DNA from 3 places in the Streptomyces sp. NPDC050504 genome. Region 3 is predicted to be linked to each of the others. Evidence: riboswitches for the same ligand, from Rfam matches in the RefSeq annotation. Region 3 holds a riboswitch; each other region holds the start of a gene.

Region 1 (4,203 bases), 300 kb from region 3:
TCCTCGCCGTCACGGCGGCGGCCACGGCCTTCCAGACCGCGCTGCACACGGTGTTCTCGTGGTCCCAGTCCGCGGGGGCGGCCCCCGGCGGCAGCGGCTGTCCGGCGCACGCCGCGGGCCACCTGGGCATGGCGCACCACGCCCCGCCCTCCCCCACCGGGCACGACATGACGGCCGCGTCCTCGTCGCTGCCCGAGACGGTGACCGAAGCGGTGACCGAGGCGGTGACGGGGGCGGTGACGGGTCCGATGGCCGGGATGACGGCGGCGCACGCACTGGCCGCGCTGCTCGGCGGGATGTGGCTCGCGTACGGCGAGCGGGCGGCGTTCCGGCTCCTGCGCGCGGTCCCCGCGGCGCTGTTCAGGCCGCTCCGGCTGCTGCTGGCGACCGCGGCCGCGCCACCAGTCCGCTCCCGGATACGGCCCGTGCGGCCGGGTGACGAGCCCGCTCCCCGGCAGCTCCTGCATGCTTCCCGAACGCTCCCGACCAGGGGTCCGCCCCGGGCAGTCGCTGTCGTTCGACAGCAGGCTCCCCGACTGCGCGGCGTGCCGCACGGGCCCTGACGGCCCGCGTAACCCGCTCCGCGCCTCGGGCAGCGGCCCGCGCCTTTCGCCGCGGGCCGTGCGCAGCACCGGCGCCGCCACCGGGCGCGCCGGACTCCCTTGCCCTCAGGACGTGTAAGGACATGTGGCGATGACCCCTGCCCGCAACTTCCGCCCCCGACCGGACGCCGCGGACGACGCGGCGACCACCCGCCTGGCCCTCGCGGCGCGCGACGGCGAGCCCGCGAAGGTGGAGCTGTTCGTGCGCGCGCTGCACCGGGACGTATGGAGATACGTCGCGTACGTCAGCGCCGACCGCCAGGCGGCCGACGACCTCACCCAGGAGGTGTTCCTCCGGGCCCTCGCGGCCCTGCCCCGTTTCGCGGGGCGCTCGTCCGCGCGCGCCTGGCTGCTGTCCATCGCCCGCAGGACGGTCGTGGACAGCCTGCGGCACGCGGCCGCCAGGCCCCGGCTGTCGGACCTCGACGACTGGCAGACGGCCGCCGAGCGCTCCCAGCCGCAGGGACTCCCCGGGTTCGACGAGGGCGTGGCGCTCGCCGAACTCCTGGCGTCGATACCGGCCGAGCGCCGTGAGGCGTTCGTCCTCACGCAACTGCTCGGCCTGTCCTACCTGGAGGCCGCGAAGGCGGCCGACTGCCCGGTCGGTACGGTCCGTTCGCGGGTCGCGCGCGCCCGCTCGGCGCTCGTCTCGCTGCTGCGCGACGTCGAGACCGCCGCCCCCGTCGGCCACCGGACGGGCACGGTTCCCGCACTCGCCTGACCCGGCACACCGCCCGGCCCACAGGACCCCGTGGGCCGGGCAACCACCCGTCGCACACCGGCCCGCCCAGGACTCACCACAGGACGATCCGACACACCGCCATGACCCTCGCCGGCAATGGATTGTTGTTGCACATAGTTCGCAACAAGCCATCGGTGAAGCGGCCGCTCCGCGCTCGGCCCGGTCACTGACCTGCGCGGCACGGATACCGCACCCCGTCAGCGGTGTCATTCAGGACAACCACCCGGCCAACCCTGTTGCCGCGCCTGAGCCACCGCCTACTCTGACGGCGCAGTCGGTTCGCGCCATGATTGCGTGGCGCGTCGAAAGGCCCGTGCCGGACACGGGCCCCAAGAGGGAACCCGGTGGGATTCCGGGACTGTCCCGCAGCGGTGAGAGGGAACGAAAGCCGTCAACAGCACTGGGACCCGTCCGAGGGCCCGGGAAGCGACGGCCGGTAGGTGACGCCGGAAGGTCCGGCGCCGGGCCCTTCAGTCCGAAGACCTGCCCACTGCGCGCGTGCGGGGTCGCACGCGCTCCAACACGGTGACCTCGTGGGCTGGGTCGGCGGTGCAGGCGGACACGGCGCGCTCATACCGCGCGTACGCCCTCACGTACCGGACCGTCCCTCGGGACCTGGCGACGAGGGGATGGGTACGTGACCGGGGTGCTGCGATGCTGACCGACGCCGATAACCGGCCCGCGCGAACCGTCTCCGGCGTCTGCCACGGCACGCTGGGCGAGCTGTACCAGGGGCCGCTGGACGCGCGCGACCGCCCGGAGATAGCCATCGTCTCCTTCCCGGTGGACCGCCACTCCTGGGTGTACTTCACCCCGGACGCCGGAGCGCCGACGGGCACCGAGAACCTCGGTGCGAAGGCGGCGAAGGCCGCGCGGCTGTTCCTCGACCACTACGGCCTGGAACCGCCGCCCGGCCGCTGGAACACCTACTCCGACCTCGACGTCGGTGTGGGCATGGCCAGTTCGACGGCCGACATCGTGGCGACGCTGCGCTGTCTCTTCCGGGTCTTCTCCCTGCCGTACGACTCCCGCGTCGTCATCGGCGTCCTGTCCGCGATCGAGCGGGCCGACAGCGTGTTCCTCCAGGAGTACGCGCTCTACCTGAGCGGCCGCCACCGGGTCGTGCACCGGCTCGGCACCGGCATCGCCTTCCACACCGCCTTCGTCGCGGAGCCAGGCACGGTGGACACCGCCGGGGTCACCCCGCAACTGCTGCGCCAGTACCGGCGCTGCGCGGCGGAGTACGAGCGGTGCCTCACCGACCTCCTCAAGGGTTTCGCGGGCGGCGACCCGGCGGCCGTGGCCAGGGCCTCGACCGTCAGCGCCACCCTCTCCCAGGAGGTGCTGCCCAAGCAGACCTTCGACGCCGTGCTCGCCCGCCGCGAGGAGTTCGGGGCGGACGGGGTCTTCGTCGCGCACACCGGCTCCCTCGTCGGCCTCCTCTTCGCCCGCAGACCCGCTCCCGCGGTCAAGGGCGAGGTGTCCGCCTTCTTCCACTCGCTCGGCCACCAGTGCTCGTTCGCCCAAGGAGGCTACGCGTGATCCATCCGCACATCGCCGACGCCCTGAAGGTCCCCGACCTCGTCCGGCTGACGGACGGCGCGGTCCTGCTCCGCTTCGAATCCATGAAGATCTACTCGGCGCTCGCCGCCGTCCGGCACCTGCTCGACCGGGGCGCGGTGCGTCCCGGGCAGACCCTGGTCGACAGCTCCAGCGGCATCTACGCGTACGCGCTGGCGCTGGCCTGCCACCGCTACGGGCTGCACTGCCACATCGTGGGCTCGACCACCGTGGACGCCACCACGCTCGCCCAGCTGGAGATACTCGGCGCGACCGTCGAGCGGGTCACACCGTCCCAGAACCTCAAACTGGACCAGGAGTTACGGGTCCGCAGGGTGCGCGAGATCCTCGCCGAGCGGCCCGACGTCCACTGGATGCGCCAGTACCACGACGAGGTCCACTACCTGGGCTACCAGGAGGTCGCCGACCTGGTGGCGGCGACCGTGCCCGACCGGCCGCTGACCGTCGTGGGCGGGGTCGGCTCGGGGGCGTCGACCGGCGGCCTGACCGAGCACCTGCGGCGCCGCGACCCCACGGTTCGCCTGGTGGGGGTGCAGCCGTTCGGCAGCGTCACCTTCGGCAGCCAGGACCACCACGACCCGGAGGCGATCATCGCGGGCATCGGCTCGTCGATCCCCTTCGACAACGTCCACCACCACCTGTACGACGCCGTGCACTGGATGGACTTCACGCACGCCTGCTCCGGCGCGGTCGCCCTGCTGCGCGAGCACGCCGTGTTCGCCGGGCTCTCCACCGGCGCGGCCTACCTCGCGGCGACGCACGAGGCCCGCCGCCACCCCGACCGGCTGCACCTGGTGATCGGCGCGGACACGGGCCACCGCTACGTGGAGCGGGTGTTCGCCCGGCACCGCGAGGCCTCGGACCTCGTCTCGCTCAAACCGACCGAGGTCGCGAGCCCCGAGGACATGACCATGCCCTGGTCGACGATGGCGTGGAACCGCGCCGCGTGGCAGCGGCCCGACACGTCCCGTTCCCACCCGCACCCACCCGCCGACACGCACCCGCCCGCCGACCCGCACAGCACGGCGGACGCACACGGAAATCCCCCCAGCAAGGAGTCCGCCGCATGACCGTGGCCTGCCTGGAATCGCTCACCTTCGGCCTCGGCCACCTGGCACGCGCGGCCGCGCGGCTGGACGAGAAGCTACTGCTCCTGACCCGCGACCCCGACTACTACGCCTACGAGTTGGCCCGGCTCCCCGAGGGCGCGGTGGACGTCGTCGAGATCGACACGTTCGACACCGAGCAGGTGGCCGGCCTCCTCGCCCGCACCCCCGA
Region 2 (4,203 bases), on a different contig from region 3:
CGCCCCGCAGCAGGTGAAGGGCCGCAACAGCCCCTCCGGGGCTAAGCTGTGCGGCGCTGCTCGGAAACTTCGGGAGGAGGGCTTGGTCAGCGCGCACATGGCCGCCCTGCTGGACGAGCTGGCGGCCCATCGCACCGCCGGTCTCGACGTCTCCTTCGCCCGCCGCTGCTGTGTGGCCCTCGGGGTCGACGGACTGGCCGTGACGCTCTGCGACAACGGCTCCTTCGGCGAGCTGATCTGGGCGAGCGACGAGCTCAGCGCACGCCTGGACGACCTCCAGTTCACGCTGGGCGAGGGACCGGGACCCGACGCGGCCCGCGGCCTCGGACCGTCGCTGGACGCCGATCTGCGGCTGGTGCCGCAGGCCAGGTGGCCGTCGTTCCTGCCGGCCGCGGAAGCGCTCGGACCGAGCGCGGTCTTCGCGCTGCCGCTCCAGATCGGGGCGATCCACGTCGGAGTGCTGACCTGCCGGAGGGACGTGCCGGGGCCGCTCGGTGAGGCCTCGCTCGTCGACGCCCTGGTCTTCACCGAGGCACTGACCCTGGCCCTGCTGGGGGAACGGCGCGAGGGGGGAGGACGGATGGCTGGAGGAGGGGGTCTGGCTGCACCGCGCGGAAGTGCACCAGGCGACCGGCATGATCTCCGTACGGCTCGGGATCACGCCCGCCATCGCGCTGCTGCGGCTGCGGGCCTACGCGTTCGCCGAGGAGCGCGCGGTGCTGGAGGTGGCCAGGGACGTGGTGGCGAGAAGGCTTCGATTCCCGCTCCCGGGGGAGCAGCAGAGCGAGGGGAACGAGGCGGGGGACCGTGGGGGCAGCGACGACGACAGGGGGACGGGACGATGAACGTTCCGCACTCCGCCGGATCAAGGTGACAGGCATGGACAACCCCTTGCGCGAACAGCAGCTCGCCTCGGTCTTCGCGGAACTCGCCGACACGCTCGTGGACGACTTCGACGTCATCGAGTTCCTGCAGCGGACGGCGGCGCGCTGCGTGGAACTCCTCGACGTCAGGGCCGCCGGGCTGATGCTGCTCAACCAGCGCGGCAGGCTCCAGACGGCGGCCTCCTCCGACGAACGCGCCTGGCTGCTCGGCGTGCTGGACGCCCAGCACGCCGAGGGGCCCTGTCTGGACTGCTGCCGCACCGGGGCCCCGGTGGGCCCGATCGCGCTCGACTCGGCGGAGGCGGCGGCGCGTTGGCCCGCGTTCACCGCGCACGCCCGCGCGGCCGGGTTCGTGAACACGTTCGCCGTGCCGATGCGGATGCGGGAGAACCCGATCGGCGCGCTGAACGTGTTCCTGAACGCCGACCAGCACCCGCCCGATCCCGCCGACGTACGGCTGACACAGGCGTTCGCGGACACCGCGACCATCGGCATCCTCCAGCAACGGACCGTGCAGCACGGCGAGTTCCTGCTCGGCCAGCTCCAGTCCGCGGTCACCAGTCGCGTCAGGGTGGAACAGGCCAAGGGGATACTCGCCGAACGCTGGGGAATCTCGGTGGACGCGGCCTACGAGGAGCTGCACGACTACGCGGCCGCGCACCGCGCGCCGCTGTCCCAGGTGGCGCTGGCGCTGGTCAGGGGCGAACTGGACGCGGAGGCACTGCGCGCGGCCGGGGACGAGGAGCGGGACTGAGCCCCACGGGCGCGGCCCGCGCGGCGCGCCCCGCGCAGGGCACGGACAGCGACTGGTTCGCGACATCCCGTCAACGGCCCCCTAGGCTCTGCCCGTTCGCCGTTCTAAAGTGAGGCGCAGAGGCCCCGGTCCCCGGCCCCGAGCACCACGGCTCCACGGACCCTCCAGACCTCCCGTGCAGGCGCCGGGTTCCTCCCGCAGCCCGCGCACCCACGGTCGAGGACCGGTCCGGTCGTCGGCTCCGGGGGGAGCGGGCCGTCGGCCGGACCAGGTGGTGCCCCGCGGCCTCTCCGCACCCCCGAACAGGTGTTCCGCCACTCGGACGTTTGGTTGACAGGTTCCGGCCATGCTGGGACTCTCGCGGACGACAAGTCCATACATCGAGGCGACGCCAGCCAGGAACCCGGTGCGAATCCGGGACGGTCCCGCCACTGTGAACCCGTGCGCCACGCGCGGGAGAGTCAGGTACTGGCCCGTCGTCCTCCTGCCATGGGGCGTGGAAACCCCAGAAGGAGCACCGGTATGTCCCTGCACTCCGCACCGTCGACCGACACCGCGGCCGTCCCCGCCGCGGCCATCAGCACGCGCGACTGGCTGATCGCGCTCGCCGCCGCGATCGTCGCCCTGCTCGCGCTCTACGCGATCTTCATGGACAACGGCACCGTCGTCTCGGCGACCGGCGAATACCTGCACGAGTTCTCGCACGACGGGCGGCACCTCTTCGGCGCCCCCTGCCACTGACCGGGACGGACACCCAGCACACCATGGCGATCACGTCCCCCGTACTGCCCCTGCTCGGCCGCGGCCTGGCCGCGGGCGGCGCCGCCGGTCTGGCGACCGGCCTGTTCTCGCTCCTCCTCGCCGAGCCCCTGATGGACAAGGCGATCCGCCTGGAGGAGGCCCGCAGCGAGGCGGCCCACTCGCACGGGGCGGCAGCCGCTGCCGCCCAGCACCACGAAGAGCTGTTCAGCCGCTCCACCCAGCACTTCGGCCTGGTCGTCACGGCCGTCGTCGCCGGGCTCGCGCTGGGCGCCCTGTTCGCCGTCGCCTACGCGCTGGTCCACCGCCGCACGCCGACCGCGGCGCCGTGGCCCCGCGCACTGCTCTTCTCGGCGGCGGCGTTCTGCGCCGTCTCGCTCTTCCCCGGCCTGCGCTACCCGGCGAACCCGCCGGGCGTGGGCGACTCCGGCACCGTCGCCCACCGCCAGGACCTCTGGCTGGGCGCGGTCGCCGTCGGCGTCCTCGGGATGTTCCTCGCCCGGCAGGTGTACGTGCGCCTGGCGGGGCGGCCCGAGCCGGTGCGCCAGCTCGCGGTGGCCGGTACGGCGGTCGCGGTGCTCGCGCTGCTGTTCGCACTGCCGGGCAACCCCGACGAGGTGCCCGTGGCGGCGACGCTGCTGTGGGACTTCCGGGTGCTGTCGCTGGCCTCGCACGCGCTGCTGTGGGCGGTGTTCGCCGCGGTGTTCGGCGGCCTCGGGCTGCGGGCGGCGGGGCGGGCCGAGCGGGTGACCGGGCCGGTGGCGGTGACGCCTGCGGCGTGAGGCCTGCGGCGTGAGGACAAGGGTGTGACGACAGGGGCGCGGGCCGCTCGGAGCCGGTCCGCGCCCGTCCCCCGTTCACACCTTCTCGGCCGCCCGGCCGACGCCCGTCAGGAACGCCGACACCACCACGTTCGCGGTGTAGGCGCGCGCCTCGCGGTCGTACGTGCCCCCGCAGGTGATCAGGCGCAGCTCCGCGCGGCCGTCGGCCCTGGGGCCGTACGCCTTGCGCGGGTCGAACTTCTCGCGCGTGAAGACCTGTACGTCGTCGATGGTGAACTCGGCGACCGAGCCGTCCGTCCTGGTGACCTTGACCTGTTCGCCGGGGCGGGCGGCGCTGAGCCCGTAGAAGACGGCGGGCTTGGTCTCGGTGTCGACGTGGCCGACGAGCAGGGCGGCGCCCGCCGCGCCGGGCTCGGTGCCCGCCCGGTACCAGCCGACGGTGTGCGGCATCTCGAAGGGCGGCGGGTCGATCGCCCCTCCGGCGTCCAGGCCCCGTGGGATCACCGGGGCCCGGATGCCTATGGAGGGGATCTCCACCTGGTGCGGCCTGGCCGGTTCCAGGGGGTCGTGCGCGGGCGGCAGCGGTACGTCCAGGGGGCGGCCCACCGCGGCGACGTCGCCGGTCGTGGGGGTGGCGACGCCCGCGGGGCCGTTGGTGACCTCGCGGCCCCACAGCCACAGGCCGAGCAGCAGCACCGCCCAGGCGATGCCGGTGATCATGCGGCCGTGGCCGCGGCTCTCCCCGGACACCGCGGCCTACTCCAGGTCCGCGCGGCGGCGGCGTACCGTGCGCAGCGCGACCGCGACGGCCGCGACGGCCGCGAGCGCGAGGCCGATGAGGGCGTGCCGGGTGCCGGGGCCCTCCTCGGTGGCGGCGGTCTCCGTGACGGCGCCGCCCTCGACGGGACGCTCGGCCGCGCCGCCGCCGCCCGCCCTGACCGGGGCGGTGGGCTGGACCTCGTGGTGGACGACCGTGAAGGTGCCGGCCTTGTGGTGGTCGTGGCCGTCGCAGGTGACGGTGATG
Region 3 (4,203 bases):
GTCCCGGGACCCTTCACCGCTCGCCGCTCCTACGGCATCCTGCTGTGCCGTGTCGGCCGTACGACGGGCGGCCGGGGGAAAAACGGGGGAGAGATGGATCCTTTGGTCATAGGCGCACCGCGGCGCGGCGCGCGCGGACTGTCCCTGCGGGTGGCCCGCACCGAGCGGGAGCGTGCGGAGGTGCGGGAGCTGCGCCGACGGCACGCGCCCGGCGGTCCGATCCCCGTCTGGGACGCGTACGACGAGGACGAGGACACCCTTTTGGTGGTGTGCCGGGAAGCCGACGAGGCTGTGGGGTCGCTGAGGATCACCCGGCACCTGCCGGACCGGGGCGATCTGACCTCGTACTTCCCTGACATGCCCGCGGCCCTGTTCGACGCTCCGCACGGCAGCGCCTCCGTGGGGCGGGTGCTGGTCGCGCCGACGCACCGCTCCGCGGACATCACGGCAGCGCTGATCGAGGCCGCCGGTCTGTGGTGCGTTCGGACCACCCCGCTGCGGCGGTACCTCGCGGCGGCCGCCCCGCGCGTGGCCCGCTTCAACCGGTTCTTCGGCGCCCGGCCCGTCCTCGGCCCGGTGGCTGTGCCTGGCTTCGCGGAAGGGCTGGTCCTGATGGACGGTTCGCTGCCCGGGACGGCGGCGCGGGCCGGTGAGTGGCTCACGGCGCGCGGCTGGGAGCCGGGCCGGTGAGGGGCGTGGAGGCGGCGGTGGCGGCGGGCAGGGTGGAGATGACTTCCCGGCCGCTCGCCGAGTACCGGCTGTGCCTCGGGCTCAGGGACGGGGAACTCCTGCGGGGGCCGGTGCTGGACTGTTCCGGCGGAGCCTCGTCCTTCGCGGCGGAAGCCAGGGCCCTGGGCGCGGACGTGACCTCCGCGGACCCGGTGTACTCCCTCTCTCCAGAGCGACTGGCCGCCCTGACCGCTACGGCGCGGGAGCGCCTGATCGCGCTGGCCGAGCGGGTGGGGGACACGCTCGACTTCTCCTGGTCCGGGTCCTGGGAGGCCCACCTGAAACTGTGGGACGGGTCGGCGGAGGCATTCCTGCGGGACTACACCGCCGATCGGGAGCGGAACACCGGGCTGTACGTGGCCGGCGGTCTGCCCCGGCTGCCGTTCCCGGACGGCCGCTTCGGGCTGACGCTCTGCTCGTTCCTGGTCTTCACCTTCCCCGGCCTGCTGGACCCGTTCGAGGCACTGCGGGACCTCGTGCGTGTAACCGCGCCCGGCGGAGAAGTGCGGGTCACGCCGCTTCAGGACGCGGCGGGGGACCCGTATCCCGAGCTGGAGACACTGCGCGTACGGCTGGCGGAGACGGGGGTGGAGACGGAGGTGCGGCCCATCGCGTACAGCCTCAATCCGAGGCAGACGACGATGCTGGTCCTTCGCCGGGGCTGAGCGCGCACCGAGAGGGTCCGGGGACGGTACGCCCCGGACCCTCTCGGGCGAAAGCCCCCGCTGAACCCCTGACGGCAACCTCCGAGCGGTCCGCACGGAGATTCTCCTGCCTCGCCACCTGTGCCCCCCGCCACGAGCTGGGGAACACCGATCCGAGACCGAAGAGCGCGAACCGCTGCCGGCGCGGAACACCTCCGCTCACGCGGAGAGGACGGAGCCACGACGCGTGTGATCGTGACTGGCTCTGGAACACCTCCGCCTGCGCGGAGAACACCGTCCGAAGAACGGTGGAGGCACGGAGGCCGCGGTGAGTCGCCCCGCCACGTCCGAAAGGTCAGAACGCGGTCCAGGTGAAGGCGACCTTGTCGCCCGCGTTGAGCTTGAACTGGCAGCCGCCCACGGGGGTGGACGTGCCGTTGACGGAGATGTTCCAGTAGGCGGCGCCGCCCCCGCTGACGTTCTTGATCGTGTCGACCGAGAAGTCGTCGAACGACGCGTACCAGGTGCCGTCCCAGGTGAAGTTCCGCTTGCGGGCGGCGTCGTCGAGGGCCGCGGTCGGGGTGGGGACGGGAGCGGCGTTGGCGCTCCCGTTGGTGCCGTCGCATCTGTGGGTGCCGCCGGTCGCGGTCGTGACGTCGTGGCCGCGGGTCTTTATCTTCCCCTTGAAGAGGAGCCCGTCCGGGCCGGTCACGGTGAGGGACACGCGTACGGCGGCGTTCGTGCCGCGTGCGTCCGTTCCCGGGGCGCTCTGGGCGTGGGCGACCGCGGGGACGGTGGAGAGGGCCAGGCCGAGGGCCGTTGCGGCGATCAAGTGGCGTGTGCGGCGCGGGGCGGCGGTACGGGTCATGGTGGAGCCTTCCTGGCGGGGCGGTCCACAGCTCGTCACCGACGAGCGGACCGTCGACCCGGCAGACGGACCCGCTCCCTCGTCCTCGTGTACCGGACGACGTACCGGACCGCGACACGGCGGACAGGGCTCTCGGCTTCGCGCTGCAGACCATGACAGTGGGAAGCGAATCAACAGCACGCGCCAGGTACTCCGACTCGCGGCCCCACGGGCCGCACACGGTTGCAGGTCAGCGCCGGATTCGCACCGGCTTCCCCTGATCACGCACATATGAGGTTGTTGTACGAGGTGCTGTGACGACCTTCCGCGTCCGGCGGCGTGCGCTGACACCGCAGTCGCCGGACGGTGAAGTCGTCGTACCTTATGGCCCATTGAGCGGCCCGCGCCACCCGGATGCGGCTACGTCCGTCAGGTGGACCGCCACCACGCACAACGCCGTGGACCGGATCCGCCGCTGAGCACGGGGGAGTTGGTACGTCCGGGTGCCGTACGGGCTCCCGGGCGTACCCCTGGGCCGGCGACGGGGCCGATACCCGCACCGCGACACCAGGGCACGACGCCAGGGCACGACGCCATAGGGCGTCAGGAGCAGTGGCACCCTGAACGGGGCGGGGCGGCTTCCCGCAGCGCCGTGATCGCGCGGAGCGTCTCGGTGGTGTGCCCGGCCACCTGGCCGTTCGGCGTGCAGATGTTCCACAGGCCGTCCGGGGACGGCTCGGCCTTGCCGATGAGGTAGGGGCGCGTGATGTCAGTGACGTCGCGGATGGAGATCGTGACACCCGACCTGGCGACGCTGTACCTGCGCCCTATGCACTTCAGGCAGGCGGGGTTGGCTGTCACCCCGTCGAGGTCCAGAGCTTGCTCGTCCTGACCGCTTCTCGTGCCGAGAACCGGACCCAGCATGACACCTCCATCACCTAGCGCGATCACTCAGTCCATCAGCGTAGCCATAGCGACAGAACACATCCCTTCGGATCGTTCCCTCTTGGGACAAACTTGGGTAATGACAATTCCGCAGCGTGACGCCGAACCGCGCGTCAACCGCGGCGGAGGCTCTGGCGAACCGTGGAAAATGGTGGTGCACATCCGCAGCGATGCGCGCCACCGGTACTCGCGCCTCTGTAAGGAATCGCCCGTTGACCATGGAGAACCTGCCAGGAAAGCTGGTGGTCGAGGTGGGAGAGCGCCAGGCCTGGCCCTTCATCACCTTCCTCGACACCGAAAGCGACCCGGAACGCGAGGTCCGGCTCTACCTGGACACCGACTGGCGGATCGCGACGCCCGGGGACGCCGGTGTGCCGCGCACCGGGACACCGGACAATCCGCTGCCGGACCTGGTCCTCATCAACAACCGTTACGTGGTGAGGGCCGCCGAGCACGCGGACGTGTCAGCCGACATCGTCTTCGACAACGGTCTGACGCTGCGCATCTCCGGAGACGGCACCGAGACCACCGCCGGCGAACCCTGGTGGTTCTCCGCCTGGACGCCGTAACGCGCGACGACACGTGGCGACTCGCGACGACTCGCGGCGGGAAAGACAGCGGGGCAGGCACCCTCGGCCGCGTCCTGTGCGGACGCGGACCGAGCGGCCTGGCCGAAGCGCTGCGAGCCTATGGGAGTCTCCGATACCGCCGCGTCGCACCGGTCGCTCGCCTCGCCGCGACCGGATGCGCCCAACGACGTCACCAGTGGCCGATGACGCCCTCCCACCACCAGTCGCCCGGGTCCTCGGCCGCCCCCTTCGGGTCGATGGCGTGCGCGAGGTCGACCGCCGTCTGGAGCATCGGTCCCAGTCGTTCGTCGTCCGCCGCGTCCAGGACGAGCAGGGCCCGGCGTGCGAAGTACCACCGCCAGGAGATCTCCTGGAACGCCCGCACGGAGGAGTTGAGCGGCACCACGTCGCCCAGTTCGTCGGGGAAGCCGACGACGCGCCCGTCGGTTTCCGTCGCTGCGATCGTGTG

The links. Region 3 has a riboswitch for cobalamin ahead of ACIBNE_RS23230 (DUF4430 domain-containing protein). Riboswitches for the same ligand answer to the same signal wherever they lie in the genome.
Region 1: linked by a shared signal. The riboswitch ahead of ACIBNE_RS24495 (hypothetical protein) and the one ahead of ACIBNE_RS23230 (DUF4430 domain-containing protein) in region 3 are both predicted to bind cobalamin.
Region 2: linked by a shared signal. The riboswitch ahead of ACIBNE_RS20505 (hypothetical protein) and the one ahead of ACIBNE_RS23230 (DUF4430 domain-containing protein) in region 3 are both predicted to bind cobalamin.

Annotation. Positions count from the first base shown of each region.
Region 1 is NZ_JBITHO010000006.1:396,865-401,067, forward strand. It holds gene ACIBNE_RS24485 (hypothetical protein) at 1-563, shown strand, start outside; gene ACIBNE_RS24490 (sigma-70 family RNA polymerase sigma factor) at 694-1,323, shown strand; cobalamin riboswitch at 1,676-1,829, shown strand; gene ACIBNE_RS24495 (hypothetical protein) at 1,999-2,886, shown strand; gene ACIBNE_RS24500 (cysteine synthase family protein) at 2,883-3,995, shown strand; gene ACIBNE_RS24505 (ATP-grasp domain-containing protein) at 3,992-4,203, shown strand, end outside.
Region 2 is NZ_JBITHO010000005.1:351,614-355,816, forward strand. It holds gene ACIBNE_RS20495 (ANTAR domain-containing protein) at 618-845, shown strand; gene ACIBNE_RS20500 (GAF and ANTAR domain-containing protein) at 880-1,638, shown strand; cobalamin riboswitch at 1,991-2,130, shown strand; gene ACIBNE_RS20505 (hypothetical protein) at 2,161-2,379, shown strand; gene ACIBNE_RS20510 (CbtA family protein) at 2,403-3,179, shown strand; gene ACIBNE_RS20515 (class F sortase) at 3,255-3,899, opposite strand; gene ACIBNE_RS20520 (hypothetical protein) at 3,936-4,203, opposite strand, start outside.
Region 3 is NZ_JBITHO010000006.1:93,916-98,118, reverse strand. It holds gene ACIBNE_RS23240 (N-acyl amino acid synthase FeeM domain-containing protein) at 94-690, shown strand; gene ACIBNE_RS23235 (methyltransferase domain-containing protein) at 687-1,394, shown strand; gene ACIBNE_RS23230 (DUF4430 domain-containing protein) at 1,729-2,241, opposite strand; cobalamin riboswitch at 2,406-2,549, opposite strand; gene ACIBNE_RS23225 (hypothetical protein) at 2,824-3,144, opposite strand; gene ACIBNE_RS23220 (hypothetical protein) at 3,378-3,734, shown strand; gene ACIBNE_RS23215 (SUKH-4 family immunity protein) at 3,925-4,203, opposite strand, start outside.